3 linked regions of the Magnetococcus marinus MC-1 genome follow. The protein of the gene in region 3 interacts with the protein of the main gene of each other region in a pairwise test. Links are inferred from orthologs where the notes say so. Each region holds a gene or a part of one and is shown on either strand. Other genes may lie near its edges.

What was found.
Region 1: the proteins of rlmB (region 3) and tsaE interact in binary tests that used the Escherichia coli proteins (3 or more experiments, as listed by UniProt). The link is inferred for Magnetococcus marinus MC-1 from one-to-one orthologs.
Region 2: the proteins of rlmB (region 3) and MMC1_RS16930 interact in binary tests that used the Escherichia coli proteins (3 or more experiments, as listed by UniProt). The link is inferred for Magnetococcus marinus MC-1 from one-to-one orthologs.

The regions. Positions count from the first base shown.
Region 1 is NC_008576.1:1,173,535-1,181,290, forward strand. What follows is about bases 2,729-5,584. They hold tsaE (tRNA (adenosine(37)-N6)-threonylcarbamoyltransferase complex ATPase subunit type 1 TsaE), read left to right. Parts: upstream 2,729-3,838; coding sequence 3,839-4,330; downstream 4,331-5,584. Other genes in these bases: MMC1_RS19640 (spermine/spermidine synthase domain-containing protein), read right to left, coding at 2,729-2,826; MMC1_RS04915 (hypothetical protein), read right to left, coding at 2,829-3,218; MMC1_RS04920 (CBS domain-containing protein), read left to right, coding at 3,365-3,826; MMC1_RS04930 (aminoglycoside phosphotransferase family protein), read left to right, coding at 4,320-5,342; MMC1_RS04935 (nucleotidyltransferase family protein), read left to right, coding at 5,342-5,584. In the rest of the region: MMC1_RS04900 (ATP-binding protein), read left to right, coding at 1-1,313; MMC1_RS19635 (H-type lectin domain-containing protein), read right to left, coding at 1,319-1,900; more of MMC1_RS19640, read right to left, coding at 2,014-2,728; more of MMC1_RS04935, read left to right, coding at 5,585-6,076; MMC1_RS04940 (protein-L-isoaspartate O-methyltransferase family protein), read left to right, coding at 6,248-6,895; MMC1_RS04945 (hypothetical protein), read left to right, coding at 7,038-7,253; MMC1_RS04950 (aspartate kinase), read left to right, coding at 7,584-7,756. UniProt on the Escherichia coli protein: Required for the formation of a threonylcarbamoyl group on adenosine at position 37 (t(6)A37) in tRNAs that read codons beginning with adenine.
Region 2 is NC_008576.1:4,119,068-4,126,907, forward strand. Bases 2,729-5,668 are described here. They hold MMC1_RS16930 (bifunctional ADP-dependent NAD(P)H-hydrate dehydratase/NAD(P)H-hydrate epimerase), read left to right. Parts: upstream 2,729-3,388; coding sequence 3,389-4,948; downstream 4,949-5,668. Other genes in these bases: MMC1_RS16925 (ATP-binding cassette domain-containing protein), read right to left, coding at 2,729-3,284; MMC1_RS16935 (HAMP domain-containing methyl-accepting chemotaxis protein), read left to right, coding at 5,328-5,668. Also shown: MMC1_RS20585 (tetratricopeptide repeat protein), read left to right, coding at 1-447; MMC1_RS16915 (SHOCT domain-containing protein), read right to left, coding at 511-1,374; MMC1_RS16920 (ABC transporter permease), read right to left, coding at 1,522-2,298; more of MMC1_RS16925, read right to left, coding at 2,376-2,728; more of MMC1_RS16935, read left to right, coding at 5,669-7,376; MMC1_RS16940 (polysaccharide deacetylase family protein), read right to left, coding at 7,616-7,840. UniProt on the Escherichia coli protein: Bifunctional enzyme that catalyzes the epimerization of the S- and R-forms of NAD(P)HX and the dehydration of the S-form of NAD(P)HX at the expense of ADP, which is converted to AMP.
Region 3 is NC_008576.1:492,176-498,061, reverse strand. What follows is about bases 2,768-5,766. They hold rlmB (23S rRNA (guanosine(2251)-2'-O)-methyltransferase RlmB), read right to left. Parts: upstream 4,638-5,766; coding sequence 3,897-4,637; downstream 2,768-3,896. Other genes in these bases: cysS (cysteine--tRNA ligase), read right to left, coding at 4,634-5,766; MMC1_RS02170 (site-2 protease family protein), read left to right, coding at 2,768-3,702. In the rest of the region: MMC1_RS02180 (efflux RND transporter periplasmic adaptor subunit), read left to right, coding at 1-42; MMC1_RS02175 (efflux RND transporter periplasmic adaptor subunit), read left to right, coding at 284-1,594; more of MMC1_RS02170, read left to right, coding at 1,597-2,767; more of cysS, read right to left, coding at 5,767-5,886. UniProt on the Escherichia coli protein: Specifically methylates the ribose of guanosine 2251 in 23S rRNA.

The DNA of each region.
Region 1 (7,756 bases), 680 kb from region 3 along the record:
ATCTGCATGAACAGCTCCAGTTGCCGGACTATGATTTTTTGGGGAATGAGGTCGAGCAGCGTCTGCGCTTGGGTCCGTTTGATAGCCATGATGTGGAAGGCTATGTGGCCTATCTGCTCAAACGGCTGGAGTTGGATGAACACTACCAGTTCACCCCTGCGGCCTTTAAAGTGTTGGCCCGTTATGGGGGGGATAATCCCCGCAAGCTTAACCGCTTGGTCAATCAGATCATGATTAAGGCCCGCCAGTGGCAAGTCACCCGTATTGATAACCGTACCATCCACGAAGCCCTGGCCGGTGAGCATGAAAATTGGCGTTGGAAATCCATTGGCGGTGGGCTAAAAGGGTTGCGCTGGGTGGCGTTGCCGTTGCTGGGTTTCATCGCCGGGCAGTTGCTACCCTTACCGCTATTCGAGGCTTGGCAGGGGCGTGACCCTACGGGCCAGCAAAACCGTGAAGCGCCGCTCAACCAACCGGTCGTTCCCGCAGAGCGCTATCCCTATGCTACCCCGACACGGCCTCTGCTGGATGTGGAAAAGGTAGCAATCCCAAAAATGCCAGACTCCAAGCCTGCCCAATTACCCCTCCCGCAAGAGACGGATGACCTGCTGCCCCCGTTGGCACAAGTCAAAGTGGTGCCCCCCCCCCGGATGGCCGCCCAACTCGATGGTGAGCATGGCTCCCCTGTGGGGTTTGTCAAACCAGCCCCGTTGGCGGTGCAAGCGGCCTCACAAGGCAAAAGGCAGGGGGAAAGTCCCGCTAAGCGCGCGGTGGCCGCTCAGCAAAAGGCACTACCAACCCTTGCGGGGACGGCTACTAAGGAGGCGCACAAGGGTGAGGTTGCTGCCGTACCCAATCCTCAGCCCGGTAAGCAAGCGGTTCCACCCATCGCGTTGTTGTCGTATCAGGTGTCCAATATTGGCGGTGGACAGGAGCCCATCAATCTTGCTAAGGCCATTGGTGCGCCTCAAGGGGCGGTGGTGCCTGAGTTTGAGCAGGAGAGTGGTGTTGCTGCGCAGGAGAAGATCCCCGTCACCGACGGCGGCTTTGTGCTGGAAGCGTCGGGGGGGCACACCTTAGATCGGCCTTATGTGCTGCAATTTGGTACGGTGAGCAAGATACTCTATGCCGATGTGTTGGCAGACAAGGTACGGCAGGCGGGGGTGGAGCCCTTTATTCACAGCTCCCAGCGGGACGGCCAGACCCTCTACTCGGTCCGTTTGGCGTTTGTCAGCATGGATGAGGCCAAGGCTAAAATGCAGAGCCTAGATCTCAGTCACGGCTTAACCCCCATTTTGTTGGTGATTAAATAACCCCCCTAGGAGTCTCCCTCCACCGCCAACCATCCGCTGGTTAGCTGCTCAACACGTTGATCAGACTGCGAAGTGACCACCAACTCAAAACCTTGTGGGGTGATGTTCTGTGCCTCAATTTTGAGGGTGGTGGCCTTGTCGAGCTGTAAGCCTTGGAGCGCCACCATCACTTTGGGGAGACGTGTGAAGGGCGGGCTGAAGAGGATGGGCTGCCGATAGACGCGGGTTTTGGTGAACAGGTTGGTCAGCTCCCAACGGTTGTCTTTTTTGGTGATCTCCACGGTGCCTTGGGCCGTTTGAAGGTTGGTAACCGCATGCAGCCGTTTTATATTTTTAGCCTGCTGGGTCTCTAGCTGGGTCAACCGTTTTACGATCTCCGCTTGCGCGGTTGGCGTAAGCGGTGGGGCTTGCGGGCTGAAGGGTTGAGCAGGGCTGGTAGCGGCCTGTGGGGCGGTGGCCGGTTGCTGGCTAGCCGCTGTGGTCGAGTTCTGTTGCCACTGGTTGATGGCCGCCATGGTGCCCACCAACAGCAACAGCAGGAGCAGTGAGGCGGCGATATAAGCGAAGATCTGTTTCAAAAAAGACATGGGAGAGGTTCTCTGGTTAGGGTCAATACGGGGCATACTTTGCGACCAAAGAGGTGACGATGCAACCCTTGCTCTGCGTAAAGCGGATTGCGCAGGGGGCGTGTGGGGCGATTTTAGGAGGATACCGCTTGGGCAATACGCTGCCAAAAAGTGTTGGCAATGGGGTCAATGCGCTCCATGAGGGGGATAAAATTAAGGGGCAGATGTTGGCCCAGGGCATGGGCCTGATCGGCCTGGGGCATATGTTGCGGCATCGCCGTATGGTGCGGGGTGGCGATGAGAATAGCGTTTTGTGAGCGGGCGACAGGGACCATCCAACCATAGTCTGGATAGGCGTTTTTCCAGTTGCCCAGCGCCTCTTGAAAATGGCCCTTATTACCACGGGAGACATTGGCGGCGACGATACCTGGTGCGGCCAAATGGTCTTGACAGAGCTTGAGAAAGGGGGGGCGATAAATGCTGGTCACCAGCCCGTTGGCATCAAAGGCATCCAATAAAATCAAGTCATAGGGGGCCTGTTGGGCGCCACCAAGGGAGAAAAATTGGGCACCATCCCCAAGATGTATGGTGAGCCGGGGATGATTTTTAGGGAGATGGAAAAAATCCTGGGCAATGGTGACAATATGGGGATCATACTCCACCACCTCCACATGACATTGGGGCAGATGATGCAGAAAAAATTTAACCAGTGAGCCACCCCCCAAACCAATCAGCAGAATACGCTGGGGAAGTTGGGGTAAAAAGAGCAGGGCCGCCATCATATGGCGCGAGTAGGGCAAAAAGAGAAAGGCAGGGTCCGAGAGTAACATGCAGCTCTGGCGCAGGTGGGAACCAAAGGTTAGGCAGCGCAAGCCCTCTTTTTCCACCACCTCGACGGTGGTGCCCTGGTGACGGCGCTGATAGATAATGTTGGCGGGGTTATCCATACCTAGAGCCCTTCACTGGTGGGTTCAATTTCCATGCGCTCCAGATCGGCCAAGCGTATTTGGCGGCCATCCAGGGTTAAAAAATCACGATGGTGGATATCCTTGCGTTTGGCGCGGTAGAGGGTGTGCTCCCCGGATTGACTGTTGATTACCCGGATCAGGTGGATCTCTTGCCCCTCAGCCCAGCGATTGTACCCCATAAATCCCCCCATGCTCACAATGGCCAGTAGGGCCAAGAGGGCCATGGTACGGGCGCTACGGCTGCTGTGGGGTTGGTGCTCCAAGGCGCGTCGCTGGGGGGCGGCAGCAACCTCGGCAGAGCGAGCGTGTAGGCGACCAACCGAATAAACGCCCGCGATTACCAACAGAAGAATCAAAATTTTTGTTAACATGGGGTAAGACCGCCATTGCCTGAAATTGAATGCGGAGACCAAATACCGTACCATGGGTACAGGGGGTGTGCCAAACTGGTATGCATAAAAAAACACACACAGCCCTGGTTTGCCCAAGTTTAAGCACCCACTGAGGAGCAGATAACATGACCTTAACAGCTCGCGATATCATGAATAGCGACCCGCCAACCGTAACCGTCCATGCCACGGTGCATGAGGTTGCGGTGTTGTTGGCCCAGAAGAACATCTGCGCCGTGCCGGTTTTAGATGAGGGGGTGCTGGTGGGGATTATTACGGAAGGGGATCTGATTGATCGGGTCAAGCAGGTGCATCTGCCCACCCTTATCAATATCTTGGACGCGGTGATCTCGGTGGGGGGCAGTCATCAGTTTGAAGAGGATCTGCGTAAGGTTGCCGCGTGTAAGGCGTCGGAGATTATGACCCCCACCCTTATCTCGGTGGGTCCCGATGCGGATCTGCGCAAGATCGCCACGGTGTTGGCGGAACAACATGTGTCGGTGGTGCCGGTGGTGGGTGAAGAGCGGCTGCTGGGGTTGATTGATAAGAGCGATGTGATCCGTGGCATGCTGCTGAGTAACGAAGCTTAGGTCATGCACGCTATGGCCGCAACCCTTGTGCTGGAAAGCCACTCCGAAGCGCAGACCGAGGCGCTGGCTGCGGCGTTGGCGGGTATGGTGGATGCCCCGCTGGTGATCGCTTTAAGCGGCGATTTGGGGGCGGGTAAAACCGCTTTTTCCCGTGGTTTTGTTCAGGCGATGTTGGGCGAAAGGGTGGTGGTGAGCAGCCCTACCTTTGCCATCATGCAGAGTTATGTGGGGGGGGCTTGGCCAGTCTACCATTTTGACCTCTATCGGCTGGCCGGGCCGGAGGAGTTGGAGGCCATTGGGGCAGACGAAGCGCTGTTTGAGCCCGACGGCGTGGCCCTGGTGGAGTGGGCCTCCTTAGCGGGGGATTGGCTGCCCCAGGACCGGCTGGACGTTATGTTGGAAATAACCGCAGATGGGTTGGGACGCCGCGTGCTGTTTCGTGCGGCAGGTTTGGTCACGACACAACTTCTTCACCGTTTTCGCCAGGAATATCATGCTGGATAATGCCCTTCGTGCTTTTGCTGAACGCCACGCTCCCCATCATCAAGAGATTGTGCAGGTGGCGGGGGATGCCTCCTTTCGCCGCTACTATCGGTTGGTGGATAACCCCTCGCGCATTGTGATGGATGCCCCACCGGATAAAGAGGATAGCCATCCCTTTGTGGCCATCGCCGGTTTTTTGCGTGAGCATGGGGTGCTGGCGCCTCAGGTTTTGCAAGCTGACTATGAACAGGGGCTGTTTTTGTTGGAGGATTTTGGCGATATAACCTTTGCCCGCGCCCTGCAACAGGGGGTGGCCCCGGAGCGGCTGTATGGGGCGGCTGTGGATGCCCTGCTCACCCTACAGGCGACACCGTTGGAAGGGGGTACGGTTGCCCATCAACGCGCCTTTGATCCCCCTCTGTTTGCCTATGAGGCCTCGTTGTTGACCGAGTGGTACATCCCTGGGGTGATGGGTTATACCTTGAGTGGGGCGGAACAGGCGGAGTTTAAGCGGGCCTTTGATGAGCTGTTGAGGCCGATCTTGGCGCAGCCCCAAGTGTTGGTGCATCGGGACTATCACAGCCGCAACCTCATGTGGTTGGAAGGGCAGGTTGGGGTGCTGGATTTTCAGGATGCGGTAATGGGACCCATTACCTATGATCTAGCCAGTCTGCTACGGGACTGTTACGTCGCGTGGGACCGCCCCTTTCGCCATGCCATGATGCAGCAGTGGCTCAGCGGTGCCACCCAGCGGCTGGGGTATGCACCAACCTGGGCCAGCTTTGAGCGGGCATTTGATTGGATGGCCATTCAGCGCAACTTAAAAGCGGTAGGTATCTTTGGACGGTTGGCGCTGCGGGATGGCAAGTTTGCTTATCTGGACGATGTGCCCCGCACCATGGGCTATGTATGGGAAACACTGGCCCGTTATCCAGAATTAGGGCGGCTGCACACGCTGTTGCAACGGACCATTCCCCCAGGCACAGAGCCGAGTTCTGCCCAAGTGGCGGCGCGTCAGACCGGAGCGTTGTAATGGAGATACCCTTTCCCGCCATGATTTTGGCTGCGGGTCGGGGGACGCGACTGGCGGCGTGGACCGAGCACACCCCCAAGCCGTTGGTGCCGGTGGCTGGCACGCCGGTGATCTTTTTAACCTTGCAGCGGTTGGCGTGGCTGGGGTTTCGCCGGGTGGTGATTAATGCCCACCATCTGGGGGCGCAACTGCGGGAACAGGTGGGGGATGGGCAACGCTGGGGGGTGCAGATTCAGTGGTCCATGGAGCCGCAGTTGCTGGAGACGGGCGGGGGGGTGTGTCAGGCCTTGCCGCTGCTGGATGCCCCGCAGTTTTTGGTGGTGAATGGGGATGTGGTATGGGATCTGGATCTGCGACCGTTGCTGGAGGGATTTGATCCCCGGCGCATGGATGCCCTGTTGGGCTTAGTAGAAAATCCAGCTGAAGGGGTGGGGGATTTTGTGCGGGATGGGGCCGGCTGTTTGCAACGGGGTCGTGGGGTGGTGGGCAGTTGGACCTATAGTGGTATTCAAATATTGGCCCGGCATGCCTTGCAGGGTTATGCGATAGAGCCCTTTTCGCTCAACCGGGTCTACGATGCGGCGCTGGCTAAGGGGCGTTTGCAGGGGGTCCCCTTGCGGGGGTTTTGGGCGGATATGGGCACCCCTGAACGGCTGGCCCAAACCGAAAAGCACTGGCGTGAGCATAACCCAGTGGTGATGCAGAGGATTGTTGCACAAAATGCGCTGGATTAAAAAGGGGCGCTTGCCGCCCATAAAGCGGGTTTGGATTGCAATGCACCACCCTAATGGGGTAGAAGTTTTGAGTGACACTGGTATGGGGGGGCTTGTCCCTGTTAGCATGGCCCACTGGCCAGCACAGGGGAAGCGTGATTGGGTTTTTAAATAGATGGGAAGGGGAGAGTGATGGATTTTGCACTGGCACGGACCAACATGGTTAAATCCCAGGTGCAGCCGCACGAGGTGTTGGATGAGACCCTGCTGGGCTCCATGATGGTGGTGGAACGGGAGCAGTTTTTTCCGGCCGATCGTCAATATATGGCCTACTCCGATATGCCCATTACCATGGCTCCAGGGCGGCGCTGCCTGACCCCCATGCAGATTGCATGGTTGATTAAATCGGCAAAGGTTACGCAAGGGAGCAAGGTGCTGCTGGTGGGGGCAACCACCGGTTACGAAGCGGCGCTTATGGCCCATATGGGGGCGCAGGTGTTTGCGCTGGAGTGCGACCCAGGCTTGGCCGACAAAGGTGCCGAGCTAACCCAAGCGCTGGCGGTAAGTTGGCAGGTGGGGGATCTGACCCAAGGGTGGGCCAGTGCAGCCCCCTTTGATGCCATTATTCTCACCGGCGCGGTGGAGAAGATGCCCGCCGCCTTAGCCAAACAGTTGGATGCCTATGGTGTGATGGTCGCAGTGGTGGGGCAGGCCGGTGCCGCCACCATGAGTGCGGTGCGGGTCATTGGGCCGACCGGTCTGCACCATCCTGAGCGGCTTTATGAAACGCGCATTGATCCACTGCCCGGTTTTGCAGAGCCGGTGGCTTTTCAGCTGTAATCCATGGGTAAAGGGTGCTGCGAGAACCTTTAAGGGTGTTCGCTGATTTGCCGATGTTGCGGCAAAAGGGTATACTGAATGCAGTGGAGGCACCGCTGTCTCCAGGGCATAGGTCAGAGAATTAACCAAAAAAGGTGACTTTATGAACCGTATCCAAGGCGCTTCGGATGGGTATAACGCCATGGTATCCAACACTCCGGTGATGTGGACCTTGGTGGGGATGATGATTGTATTGGCTTTCTTTTTGGGCGGCTATCTGGTGATGCGTATGCTGGATCGCTATAAGCGCGAAAAACTCAAATTAGAGCGCGAGGCCGCCAAAGGTACGCGGCGTAAGCGTCCCTCCCAGGGGGCATAGGGGTTGGTGCGTGAGCAAGGGGCGGCAAACGCTGGGTTATGCCCCCGGTGCGGACAAAAGCTGTAGCTAGGCATGGTTCGTTGCGCTCCTTGGCGGTGACCGGGTTTGTTGTCGTGCTTGGTTGAGCGTGCTTGCGGTTAAGGGCAAGCGCCTGTGGTGTGGTTGGATCTGTTGCAGAGCGCCGTGAAGATAAACCAGGGCGAGTGATCTGGTTCATCCTGCGGCGTTTTGCCGTTGTGTGACCTCGGCCAGTTGCTCTTGTTGGACCAAAAGGGGTGGAATGAGCAGCCCCTGGCGGCGTGATAATCATAAACTATGAAGAGGGTAGACGTGGCGCTTATCGTACTAAAATTTGGCGGCACATCGGTGGGATCCATTGAACGGATCCGCAATGTGGCGCGTATGGCCATGGCCGAACAGCAGGCAGGCAACCAGGTGGTGGTGGCGGTGTCGGCCATGTCTGGTGAGACCAACCGGCTGGTGGGGCTGGTGGAAGATCTGAC
Region 2 (7,840 bases), 3.6 Mb from region 3 along the record:
CTCTTCATGACCAATATAAAGGGGGATCATGCGCAGGCTGAAATTCTCTTCAACAGAGCCATCGAGGCCGATCCGAATCACGCCAACAACCTAGGCAATTTTGCTTGGTTTTTGCTCGGTCGCGGACGCCTTGAAGAGGGACGCCTCCAATTAGAAAAATCGCTCTCGCTCCAACAAGAAGAGGCGGATCCTACCCTGCAAGCTGAGACCCGCTTTTATCAATACGCTCTTGGCCCGGCCCACCAGCGCAGCGAAGCCCTGGCTGTACTGCGGCGGGTACTCATGGAGAAACAAGGGCGCTCTCCAGGGTGGGATTTTGCTGGCATCCTTGAACAAGCTGAGCAAAGGGGCCACCCCCATTACCCGTGGTTAATCCGCTTGGCCCAGGTAATCTCTGCCGGTGCACCCGTAGAAACCCTAGAGCCATGGCCCGACACCACGACTTGAGCAAAGGGCCCTCCACGCTGCAAAACGGGGCAGCCCTCTATGGGGCTGCCCAGCGGACCGCTCCTACAGACGGGCCAGCAGTTCGGTTTTTTTGGCGTTGAACTCTTGCTCGCTAATCCAGCCCTTTTCCTTGAGACCGGCCAACTTTTCAATGGTGGCAAAGATCGCCTCCCCCGTTGTGCCAACCCCAGAAATAGCCCCATGCAGTACCGGCTGCTGAGCCATAGGCTCCTGCATAAAAGCTTGCTGCGGTGGCTGGGGCGGGCTCTCCATGGCAGGCCGTTGCTCAGGCTGGGGCGCGGCCTCGATCGGCGCAGCCGCTACCAAGGGCTCAGGCGGGGCCAAGGGGTTATCCAAGGCCACACGGGGCAGTTGGTTTAACGCAACCACGCCAAACTGGCTGGTGAGGGTAATTGAACCATCCACCGACTGCTGCTGGCTAAACCCCCCTATCTGGTGGTTAAGGGTGTCATAAACCACCACCCCACCAGCATCCACCGCCAAACGGTTGATCTGCGGAAAATAGGCGTAACGCATGTTGTTTTGACTGCCCGACGAGGCCGGTTGACCCAAGGCTGACGGCCACCACTGGGCTTGGTTGCCACCCGGCATAAACAGACTCACCCCCGCCCCCGGTGCCGCCTTGGGGGGGGGCGCGAAGGGTTGGCTCAAATAGAGCGAGGCCAGCTCCCCACACAGGTTATCCACTGTCATTTTAAGGCCATGGTTAAACATATCCCCCACCATGGTCATGCCACCCTGCATCCACTGCCCACCACCGCCCAGCTCGGCGATATTAAATTGGGCCATGCTCCCACCACCAGCCGCCACAGCCTCCAACATCTGCGACACCGCAGCGGTTGAGAGTCCATAACGGGCGGCAATGGCATCCACCATCTGTTGTCCTTGGGGCGTTAAACGGCTCATTGATCTCATCCTATTCGGTTACGTGGTCCATGCTTTGATGGCCCAACGCCACACTGCGTAGGGTCTGACCAGTGGCTCTATCATGGCACGGATGGGCTAAGATAGCTTGTGCAATCCACCCCACCGGCGCCGAATAGCCCCCCTCGACTAAACAATAATTCGCCGCCGCACCAACTTAACCGCCAACACAAAGCCCACCACCAGGTAAAGGCTGATCACCCCCAAATGCAGCAGCACATCGCTCACCACCCCACCGGTCGCCAAGGGCCGCATGAGCGCAACCACATGGGTAAGCGGGAGCATTTGTATCCCCTGTTGCAGCAGCACAGGCAGGCTATCCACCGGATAAAAAACCCCACAAAACAAAAACATGGGCACCGTCACCAAGGTGGTGTAATAAAGAAAAAATTCATAGCTGGGCGACACCGCCGTCACCACCATGCCCAGAGAGGCAAAGGTAAGCCCGGACAGAAAGACAATGGGCAGCGTCAGAAAAAGATCTTGCACCGCAAAGGCCCCAAACAGGGTTGCCACCAGAAAGATCGCCAACCCTGCTATCAACGCCTTGCTGGCGGCCCACACCACCTCACCGGCCACCACATCGGCCACCGTCAACGGTGTGGTAAGCTGGGCATGATAGGTATTTTGGCGGGTCATGCGGGTAAAGGCACCATAGAGCACCTCAAAGGTGCTGCTGTTCATGGAGCTGCTGGCAAGAATGCCCGACGCCACAAACACCAAATAACTCATCCCCCCCACTTCCCCCACAAAACGCCCCAGGCCATAACCCATACCCGCCAAATAGAGCAACGGCTCCCCCAGATTGCCCGCTAACGAGGCGGTATAGGTTTTGCGCCACACCATAAAATGACGACGCCAGGTTTGTATCCACCCGCTACTGGGTATGTAGTCCCTTACTCGCATGGTTTCCCTTACCACCTAATCCCCATCACTCTGGCTTAATCGGGGCTAAAAAGTTAATCAAACAGGGGCTGCCGCCCTCAATCCCGCAGCTCCCGGCCCGTCAGTTTTAAAAACACATCCTCCAGATTGGCCGGGCGGGCCAGCAGGGTTAGATCATGGCGGTTGCCCAACTTTTCTAACACAGCCCGCGCTTCATGGGTGTAACAAAAGAGGGTATCCCCCACCTGCTCCAAACGGGCAGGCAACTTGGGCAACTCCGCCAACAGCAAGGGGATGCTGGAACGCACCTCCACCACCTCGGGCTCCACATGGCGGTTAATCAGCTCCAGCGGGGTGCCCTGATCCAAAATGTGACCACTGTCTAAAATCAGCAGACGGTCGCACAGTTGCGCGGCCTCCTCCATATAGTGGGTGGTCAGCAGCAGGGTAATGCCCTGCTCCCGTAATTGACGCAAGCGCTGCCAGATTAGGTGCCGCGCCTGGGGATCCAACCCAGTGGTGGGCTCATCCAACACCATCAGCTCCGGTTCGGCGACCAGCGCCCGCGCAATCACTAAGCGGCGTTTCATCCCCCCAGAGAGGGTGCGCACCGGGGCGTTGGCACGATCTTCTAACTTGGCAAAGGCCAAAAGCTGCTGAATACGCGGCTTGATCTGGCGATCGGACAACTGAAAATAACGACCATAAACCAGAATATTTTCCCAAACCAACAGGTCATCGTCCAGATTATCCTCTTGAGCCACCACCCCTAAACGGCGGCGTACCTGGGTGGCTTCGGGGGTCATGGGCTGGTCAAACACCAACAGCTCGCCGCCATCCACCGGGGAGAGCCCTGTCACCATGCGCATGGTGGTGCTTTTACCCGCACCGTTGGGGCCGAGAATGCCAAAACACTCGCCCCCATGAATCTCAAAGTTGATTCCGTGCACAACTGGCGTATTCTGATACTGTTTGGTTAGGTCCGTCGCTTGGACAACACAGGCCATCATGGCTCCTGGTGTGATCAAAAAGTGGGTGAAGGCCCATCTTTGCGCGTCCAACCGGCTACGGCAATGGGTAAAAACAGCTTTTCACCAAAGGAAACCCCATTATGCAGCCTCTTCTTACCGCAGAACAGATGCGCCGCGTCGACCAGGACACCATTGAACGGTTCGGCCTGCCCGGCATGGTCTTGATGGAGAACGCAGGCCGCGCCTGTGTGGATCTGCTTTACGCTCGCCTGCCCGACTTGGCCCGGCGGCGGGTGCTGATTCTGTGTGGCGGTGGCAACAACGGCGGCGATGGTCTGGTGATCGCCCGCTGGCTGCGGGATGCAGGGGTGGATACGCGGGTGGTCCTGTTTACCCCGGCTGACCGTTTAACGGGGGATGCCGCCACCAACCAGCGTCTCTACACCCGTTTGGGCGGCGAGCTGCGCGAGGCCCTGCATGAAGAGGATCTGGCCAAGTTGCCTTCCTGGCTGGGCCATGCGGGGGTGGTGGTGGACGCCCTGCTGGGTACCGGCCTGGAAAGAGCGGTGGAGGGGCACTTTGCCCTGGCCATTGAGCAGCTCAATGCCAGCCGTAAACCGGTATTGGCGGTGGATCTACCCAGCGGCATTCATGCCGATACAGGGCAGATCTTGGGTTGTGCGGTACGGGCCACCTGGTGCGTAACGTTCGCCGCCGCCAAAATCGCCCACTACACCCACCCAGGGGCGGAGCATTGTGGTGAGATCACGGTTGCCCCTATCGGCATCCCGCGCCCCATGCTGGAGCGCCCGGAGCACACCGTATCACTCAACAGCCCAGCACGATGGCACCCCCCCGCGCGCTCCCCCGCCAGCCATAAAGGCAACCATGGACACCTATTAATTTTGGGGGGATCACGGGGAAAAGGGGGCGCCCCAGCCCTTGCCGCCATGGCGGCCCAACGCATGGGCAGCGGATTGATCACCTGTGCGGTGCCCCGCTCGGTACAGCCCCAGGTGGCGTCCCTCTGCCCCGAAGCCATGACCTTTGCCATGGATGAAGAGAGCGATGGCGGCATACTGCCGGAGCATCGCGGCCCCTGTAAGCAGCTTGGTTTTAACCCCAGCGTGGTGGCGGTGGGACCCGGTTTAGGCACCGGTGGTGGTGCGGCAGAGTTGATCGCCCAGCTTATGATCACGCCACTGCCCATGGTGATGGATGCCGACGCCCTCAATTTATTGGCCCTACAACCGGGATTACTCCGCGCCCACCGGGCGCCTGAGTTGGTGCTTACCCCCCATCCCGGTGAATTCTCCCGGCTCTGCGGGCATCGGGTTGAAGAGATCCAAGCCGACCGTGTCACCATAGCGCGCAATTTTGCCCGCTCCTGGCGGGTGTGGCTGGTGCTCAAAGGAGCCGGTACGGTGATCGCCTCACCCGATAACCGGGTCTGGATCAACCCCACCGGCAACCATGGCTTGGCCACCGGTGGCAGTGGTGATCTGCTCACAGGTTGCATCGCTGGGCTGATGGCCCAGGGCTGGAGCCTGCAAGACGCCACCCTGGCTGGGGTCTGGATGCATGGCCGAGCAGCGGAACTGAGCGCGGCCGAACAGGGCGGCGCGGCAGGCATGCAGAGCCGCGACCTGCTGCCTTACCTGCGCAGGCTCCGCAACCAGCTCCCCCAAACCACCCCATGAGCGTCGCGCAGTGCCCAACCCTAAGCATCCGTCACACAGGGTAGATGCGCTTGAAGCCTGCCATTATGGTCCCCCTTAGGGATGGAGCCACAGGGGCAGGCTTCAGGCGTATGACGGGATAAAGCACATTTTTTACGGAAATTTCTCAAACCTGTCATACTGGTTAAGGCATTGCGCGGTATGCCTAGGCCCAGGATGACTATTTTTCCAGTGCATTGTTGCAGGCTTACTCATTTTTCAAAATTTCTGGTTACGCTTTTGCCGAATTTCTGACACCATGGCCTTCTCGGTTACAGTTGGTGAGATATTAGCTATCACGCCCTAACTTGGCCGTCTGGGTTAAAAACGTCGCCGCTGTTTTATCAATTAGGGGAGTGACATGAGTCATTTTAAACTTTCGTCGGTGATGGCTTTGGGATTCGGCATCGTGACCGCCCTACTCCTGGTGGTCTCCGTAGCCTCTTACTCGGGTTTGCAGAGTGCGGTAACCGGCTTTGGCAATTATCGCACCCTAGCCCGCGATACCAACCTGTTGGGGCGTTTGCAGGCCAACATGCTGATGATGCGCATGAATGTTAAGGATTTTAACATTTCTGGCGACCAAAAGGATGCGGACGAATTTAATGCTTACGCCACGTCGACCGGTGCGTTTCTCGAAGAAGCCAAAAGAGAGATTGTGCAACCAGAGCTGGCTTCTCTCATCATTGAAATCGACCGTAAGATTGACGAATACAAACGCGCTTTTGAACAGATCAAGGCCTTCCGCGTTTCACGCAACAAGGCTGTTGAAGTAGGCATGGACCCCAATGGTCTAAAAATGCGTGAAGATCTCACCGCCATGGTGGAGTCGGCCTCCAAAGATGGCATGGCATCGGTGGCCTATCATGCAGGACGCGCCCAAGAGCACCTGTTATTGGGGCGCTTGTATGCCCTGAAGTTTTTACAAGACAATCACCAAGCCGATGCCGACCGCGCCTTACAGGAGTTACAGAGCAACCTAGACCCCCTGTTTGCCACCTTGGAAAAAGAGCTACAAGACTCTCACCGTCGAAGCTTGATGGAGTCGGCCAAAATCACACGCAATGCTTATCTCTCTGCTTTTAAAGAAGCTGTCACCATTATTGAAGCACGCAACAAAGTGATAAAAGAGAGCCTGGATCGTCTTGGGCCAGAAGTGGCCAAGGCCGTTGAGGATGTCAAACTCTCCCTTAAAAACGAGCAAGACAAGCTTGGTCCTGCCGTGCAGGCCGCGAACGAAGCGACCATCACTTTGGTCATCATTGTCTCTTTGCTTAGTGTGCTGGTGGCAATAATCATCGGCTGGTACATCACCCGTCTGGTGCTACGTCCATTAGGTGGCGAACCGGCCTTCCTGACCAATCTGGTTACCCGCGTTTCAGAGGGCAACCTCAATGTCAAAATCGAAACCAAACCCGGCGACACCAGCAGCCTTATGGCTGCCATGGCCAATATGGTGGAGCGGCTGCGTGGGGTAGTGGGCGAAGTCAAATTGGCTGCCGATAGTGTGGGCAGTGGCTCGGCGCAGATGTCCAGCTCGTCAGACTCCCTCTCCCAAGGGGCCAGCGAAGCGGCGGCCAGCGTCGAGGAGACCTCGGCGGCTATGGAGCAGATGTCGGGTAACATTGCGCAAAACTCAGACAATGCCCGGCAGACCCAGACCATTGCCCAGCAAGCCTCGCAAGATGCCCGTGAAGGGGGTAAAGCGGTTGCCAGCGCTGTAACCGCCATGAAAGAGATTGCCGATAAAATCTCCATTATTGAGGAGATTGCCCGACAGACCAACCTGCTGGCCCTCAATGCCGCCATTGAAGCCGCACGGGCTGGTGAGCATGGCAAGGGGTTTGCCGTGGTGGCGGCTGAAGTGCGCAAACTGGCGGAGCGCTCCCAGAGCGCCGCCAGCGAAATCTCTCAACTCTCCACCTCTTCGGTAGAGGTCTCTGAGCGGGCGGGCAGCATCATCAACAAATTGGTGCCGGATATTCAGAGAACCGCAGAGCTGGTGGCACAGATCACCACAGCATCTATTGAGCAAAACCAAGGGGTCGATCAGATTAACCGTGCCATCCAGCAACTGGACCAAGTCACCCAGCAAAATGCGGGCACGGCCGAAGAGATGGCGGCAACAGCGGTTGAGTTGCAGGGGCAGGCCCGCCAGTTACAGGATACGGTCTCCTTTTTCAGCATGGACCACGGCGTAACGCGGCAAGGAAGAGCAAGCCAGCAGCATCTGGTTACGGCACATCCCAAAGTGACTGCCCGCGCCCTTCCCAAAACCAGCAAACCGGTGGTACATGCCGCACCCATGCCTAAAGCACCCACCGCCAAGGCCGGTTCGGCCAAATCATCGGGCGTCATGCTGGACCTAAGTGATGATGACGATAATGATGCCGACTACCAGCGTTTTTAATGTCTGATCGGAACCAGGCCCGGGGGGAGCATCGCCCTCCCCCGGGCGCCGTTCTACCCACCGGCAAGCCCCACCCTCCCCCTGCTATGGGGTGTTGCCTAGCGCAGCACCTTCAAACCCTATCCCAGCATCGCACCCCCTTTTTTTCATGCCTGAAGGGTGCTGTATACCTGAATGGTACGCCACAGGCCTGATGTTTGGTGTGCTTTACCCCCCTTATCATGACCCGCTTATGCTACCTACGCCTCGCCGTGCTGATCGTGCCAATGGCCGAGTTGCTTAATCTGCTCGGGGGTGCGGTAACAGCCCTGCATGCTGCCCATAAAAAAGGCGCAATAGTCATGGACGGTGGTTAACAAGTGCTGTAACTGAGCCTCGCTCTGCACATAGGGGGTGTTGCCCACTGACCAACTGGGGGAGTGCAGGCTCAGGGTAAAAACCCGCTCTCCCCGCTGCCACAACCA
Region 3 (5,886 bases):
GGTATGACCGGACGCCTGCAATTCACGCCAATACCGCCATAACAGAGGGGGTTGTTCGTTTATCAAACACAGTACCCGACGCGGCGTGCTTGGCCTGCTGACCCTGGGGGTCGACGAAGGCCCGGGTCTGGTCAAGCGCATTTCAGAGGGGAGGGTGGATTGACTTATGCCGCTCTGATTTTGCCGAGTTACGGGCGCTGCGTCGATACAACAACGGGGGCTGTCTACCGAGGGTCCCCATAGTCTTGGCTGCGGCTAGCCGTCATACGGCAGAGGATAGGGTATGAGTGATAATCCACTGGTCGCATTGCTGGGGTTAGAAGAGCTTGCCCGCAAGGCGGTCGACTCTGCCGCGCTGGGCTTTGTTATGGTCAACGATAGTCGGAGATTGGCTCTCTACCGCCAAGCGGCACTCTATATTGATGGAGAGGGGTTAAAGGCGGTATCTGGGGTGACGGGTATCGAGAAGGGTGCTCCCTTTACCCTGTGGTTGCAACGGCTGCTCAAGCGCTTTGCCGCTGAAGATGTCCGTCAATTAGGCCCGCACGACATGGAGGGGAGCGATAGGCAGGAGTGGTCAGAGTGGCTGCCCAGCCACGCCCTTTTGTTGCCCTTGGCAGAGCGAGACGGTAAGCGGCTTGGCGTATTGCTGTTAGCCCGCGAAGAGGCGTGGAGTGAGCAAGAGGTGGCATTATTGACCCGGGCCGCCGATTTTTATGGCCATGCATGGTCGGTATTACATCGGCCATCGCGCTGGGTTACGTGGAAAAGTGGGTTAATGGCCATCCCAAAATGGCCTCTCAAACTGGCGGTGGTGATGGTGGTTGCGCTCTGTATTCCGGTGCGTCTATCGGTGCTAGCCCCCGCCGAGGTGGTACCCCACAATCCAGCGGTAATTCGCTCGCCTATGGATGGTGTGATCCAGCGGGTCCATGTGCGCCCCAACCAGTCGGTGGCTGAAGGGGATCTCCTGTTTGAACTGGAACGCACCATGCTGGCCAGCAAGCTGGAGGTGGCCAAGAAGGCTTTGGATACAGCTAGGGCCGAATTGGACCAAGCCTCGCAACAGGCCATTTTCGACCCTAAGGCCAAGGGTACCCTGGCGGTCATCCGTGCCCGTGTTGAGGAGCGCAGCGCCGAGGTGGCGCAGCTCGAAGAGCTGCTGGCACGCGCTCAAGTCCAGGCACCACGGGGTGGTGTTGCGGTGTTGGACGATCCCACCGAGTGGCAGGGTCGGCCCGTGGTGGTGGGTGAGAAGGTGTTGGCGGTGGCATCGCCCCATGATGTAGAGGTAGAGGCTTGGTTGGCTCCAGCCGATGTGATTCAGTTGGAAGAGGGCGGGCCGGTTAGCCTGTTCCTCAATGCCGACCCGTTGTCACCGGTCTCGGGAAAACTGCGCTACATTACCTACGAGGCTATTCCTCAAGCCGATGGTACATTGGGCCACCGCGTGCGGGCAGAACTCAACAAGGGTGAGGCTGGTCCACGCTTGGGTTTAAAAGGTACGGTCCGTCTTGATGGTCGCCGGGTACCTTTGATCTATTGGCTGGGGCGGCGTCCCTTGGCGATCATCCGCACTTTCGTGGGGCTGTGACGATGGATGCCGCAGCCTCCCCTTTGCCGGGTTTACGAGATGAACTGTCGCTGCATCCTGGCCCGGCGTTATGGGATGGCTCCCCTACTTGGACAATACGTGATCCTGTGCGGAACCGCTATTTCCGCATCGGCTGGGCCGCTTTTGAGGCACTTAGTCGTTGGGAAGGCACGGCGGGCGAGGTGGCTGCGGCGGTACGGGCAGAGACCACCATTGACATGAGCGACGCAGAGGTCATGGAGGTCGCCAGATTTTTGTCTGGTAATCAGTTGACCCAAGCGAGCAGTCATGCCGATACCGTACGTCTAACCGCACAAGCGACAGCGGAAAACCATTCGGTATTCAATCGGCTGCTGCATCATTATCTCTTTTTTCGCATTCCGCTGCTGCGGCCTGACCGGTTTTTGGGAAAGGTCTTGCCGCTGGTGGCTTGGCTGGGCAGTCCCTGGTTCCGCTGGGCCAGCTTGGGGGCGTTGTTGCTCGGTTTAACGCTGGTGGCGCGGCAGTGGGAGCTCTTTGCCGCCACCTTGGTCGAGACCTTCAGCATCAGCGGTATGGTCAGTTACGGCCTCGCTCTTTCGCTGGTAAAGATTATCCATGAATTGGCCCACGGTCTGACCGCTAAGCGATTTGGCTGTCGGGTTCCCACCATGGGCGTTGCCTTTCTGGTGATGTGGCCGGTGCTCTATACCGACGTCAACGAGACCTGGACCCTAGCATCGCGCCGACAGCGGCTATTGGTCGGTGCGGCGGGGATTATGGCCGAGCTGTCGGTGGCGGCCTGGGCCACCTTGCTCTGGGCCTTTCTACCGGATGGGTCGTTACGCCAAGGTGCTTTTATCTTAGCTGCTTTTACCTGGGTGTCGTCACTGGCCATCAACCTGCTGCCCTTCATGCGTTTTGATGGCTATTTTTTGGTTATGGACGCGCTGGAGCTACCCAATCTCCATCCCAGGGCCTTTGCTATGGCGAGATGGTGGCTGCGTGAAAGCCTATTTGCGCTGGGCGAACCACCGCCAGAGCCCATGAAACCAGGTCGGCAAAGGGCCATGGTTGCCTTCGCATTTGCGGTATGGATCTACCGGTTAATGCTGTTTTTGGGGATTGCCGCGCTGGTCTATCACTTTTTCATTAAAATCGTGGGTATCTTATTGTTTGCTGTGGAGATCGGTTGGTTTGTGTTGCTGCCCATATGGAGCGAGGTGAAGGCGTGGGTCAAGCGCCGTGAACGCATTTTTTGCGGCACCCGTTGGATGCGTCCACTGTTTGGTCTTAGTCTCGTGTTATGGGTAGCGATTTTCCCTTGGCGCACCCGCATTGAGGCTCCGGCCACGGTTGCTGCCGAGATTGTGGCACCGCTGTTCCTGCCGGCAGCGGCTCGCTTGGAAGCGGTGTTGGTTAAACGTGGTCAGCCGGTGCATGCCGGGATGCCGCTCTTACTCTTTACCGCGCCCGACATTCTCGCTCGGCAGGCCACAATCGCCGCAAAATTGGCCGGTAAGCGGGCGGAAGTAGAGGCGGTTAAGCTTGACCTTTTTGGCCGAGAGCGTTTGTCTGCCCTCACAGAAGAGTTGGCGCGTCTTGATTCTGAGAAAGCGGGGTTGGATGCCGAGGCGGAGCGCCTGACTGTAACGGCTCCCCATAGTGGGCTTTTTCTTGATCCATTACCAGATCTGCAAGTCGGCGCTTGGCTGTCGCCCAGGCAGCAATTGGCCCTAATCCGCGCGGACGGCGCGACCATTGCCACAGCCTACGTGGCGGAAGATGACCTGGAGCGGATTCACGAGGGTGACGCTGTCCGCTTCATACCCTACAGTCTGGATCAGGCTAGCATGGTGGGCACCATTCACACCATGGATCGCAATCCCGTTAAGGTGCTGACAGACCCAGCCTTGGCGACTCTCTATGGCGGTGAAATTCCGGTGCGGGTATCGGGTCAAAATTTGGTGCCCCAAGGTGGTTTTTTCCGGATTATCATACACCTCGAAGGTCTTCCTCCCCCCATCAAGCTGGTGGGTCATGTACAGATTAGCGGGCAAGCTCAAAGCCTTGTTGGACGTGTGCTCCGCTCAGCGCTGGTGGTCTTGGTGCGTGAATGGGGGGCATGATCCTCACACCGGTGCTAGAAAATGGTAGGATAATCCCGTAAACCATGGCAGCAATGACGGCGGTGGTTTTGGCCTAGCCTAGATTTTTCATGAAAGCTATTGAAAGTTGGAACTCTCATGATACGCAACACCCAACGCATGCGATTCCTGTTGTCCGGGCTAACGCCTTGTTAAGCAAACCTTGCGGCTTTTACCTAGCCTGCACGCTGTCTAAGCACCTCGTAGAGGGCCACCCCGGTGGCGACCGAGACATTGAGCGAACCCACACCACCCCCCATGGGGATAGCGGCCAGTTGGTCGCAGCGCTCCCGGGTCAGGCGGCGTAGACCGCTGCCCTCATTGCCCATCACCAACGCCAAAGGCCCTTTGCAATCCAGCGTACCAATAAGGGGTGCCCCCGCCTCACCCGCCAGTCCGATCACCCACACATTGCGCTGCTGCAACTGCTCAATGGCGCGGGCCAGATTGGTGACTCGAATCAGATCGAGCCGCTCCGCCGCCCCTGCCGAGGCTTTAATCGCCCCCGCATTTAAAGGTGCTGTGCGGTCTTTGGGTAAAATAACCGCCAAAGCCCCAAAGGCCTCGGCACTGCGCATAATCGCCCCAAGATTATGGGGATCTTCCACCCCGTCCAGAATCACCAACAGCGGCTGTTTGGCCTTCTCCACCACATCCAGCAGATCATCCCAACTCATCGCCTCGCGGGGGGCACACCGGGCAATAACCCCTTGATGTGCCCCCCCGTCGGCCATGCGATCCATGGCGGTGCGCTCACAAAATTGAATCGGCACACCCCGCGCACGAAAGCCCTCAATCATCTCCTCAACCCGCTTGCCGTGCCGCCCTTTAAGCACCCACAGCGACGAGACGGGACGCCCACTCTCCAGCAACGCCTGCACCGGGTTGACCCCATGGATCTTTGTCTCGTCGCTCATTTACGGCTCCATTGTGTCCCGTGTTGGCCATCTTCCAGCACGATACCCTGTTGGGCGAGGGTGTCGCGAATACGGTCGGACTCTGCCCAATTTTTGGCAGCCCGTGCCGCGCTACGCTCTGCAATGAGCGCCTCGATCGCCTCGGCTTGCAGACCTTGTTCTGCCCCTATGCCGCTGCGGAACCAGAGCTCGGGATCTTGACCCGCTAAGCCCAAATGATGCCCCAAACCCCGGATCAAACGGGCCCACGTGGCAATGACAGCGGGATCTTTCTGTTCGCTGATGGCGGTATTCAGCATTTTGGCGGCCTCAAACAGAAAAGCGATGGCTTGTGGGGTATTAAAATCGTCATCCATCGCTTTGAGGTAGTTTTCCACCAAATCTTGGGGGGCACCGGCGGGCACATCGGCGGGCTCTCCAATGGGTGTACCGGGCAGCTTGCCCAGCAGCGCTTGGGCACTGCGCAGGGCGGTATAAATACGGTCCAGACCCGCCTTGGCCGCCTCTAGCAGTGAGAAACTAAAATCCAGTGGGCTGCGGTAGTGACTGTTTAAAATAAAAAAGCGCAGCACCTCACCCGGATAGAGGGCCAACAGATCCCGTATGGTGTGAAAGTTGCCCAATGACTTGGACATCTTTTCAGACTCCCCCTCTTCATTGACCACATTGACAAAGCCATTGTGGATCCAGTAGTTCACCGCATGTTGGCCGGTACACCCTTCGGTTTGGGCAATCTCATTTTCATGGTGGGGAAAGATCAGATCCCGCCCGCCGCCATGAATATCAAACGATGCACCCAGATATTTGGTACCCATGGCCGAACACTCAATGTGCCAACCGGGACGGCCCGCACCCCAAGGGGAGTCCCACTGCGGCTCTTCCGGCTTAGCCCCTTTCCATAAGACAAAATCCATGGGGTTCTGTTTATTGCTGTCTACCTCGACCCGTGCACCAGCCTCTTGCTCATCCAGCACCTTGCCAGAGAGTTGCCCATAGTTGGCAAAGCGCTCCACCGCATAATAGACATCGCCGCCACTGGCGTAAGCCACCCCTTTATCCATCAAAGTACCGATCATTTGCATCATCTCGGGCAGATGCTCGGTGGCTTTTGGTTCAATATCCGCCGGTTGCACCCCAAGCGCCGCCATATCTTGGTGAAAGGCGTCGATATAGCGTTGGGTAAGGGTTTGGATTGATTCGCCCCGTTCATTGGCCCGCTTAATAATTTTATCGTCAATGTCGGTAAAAT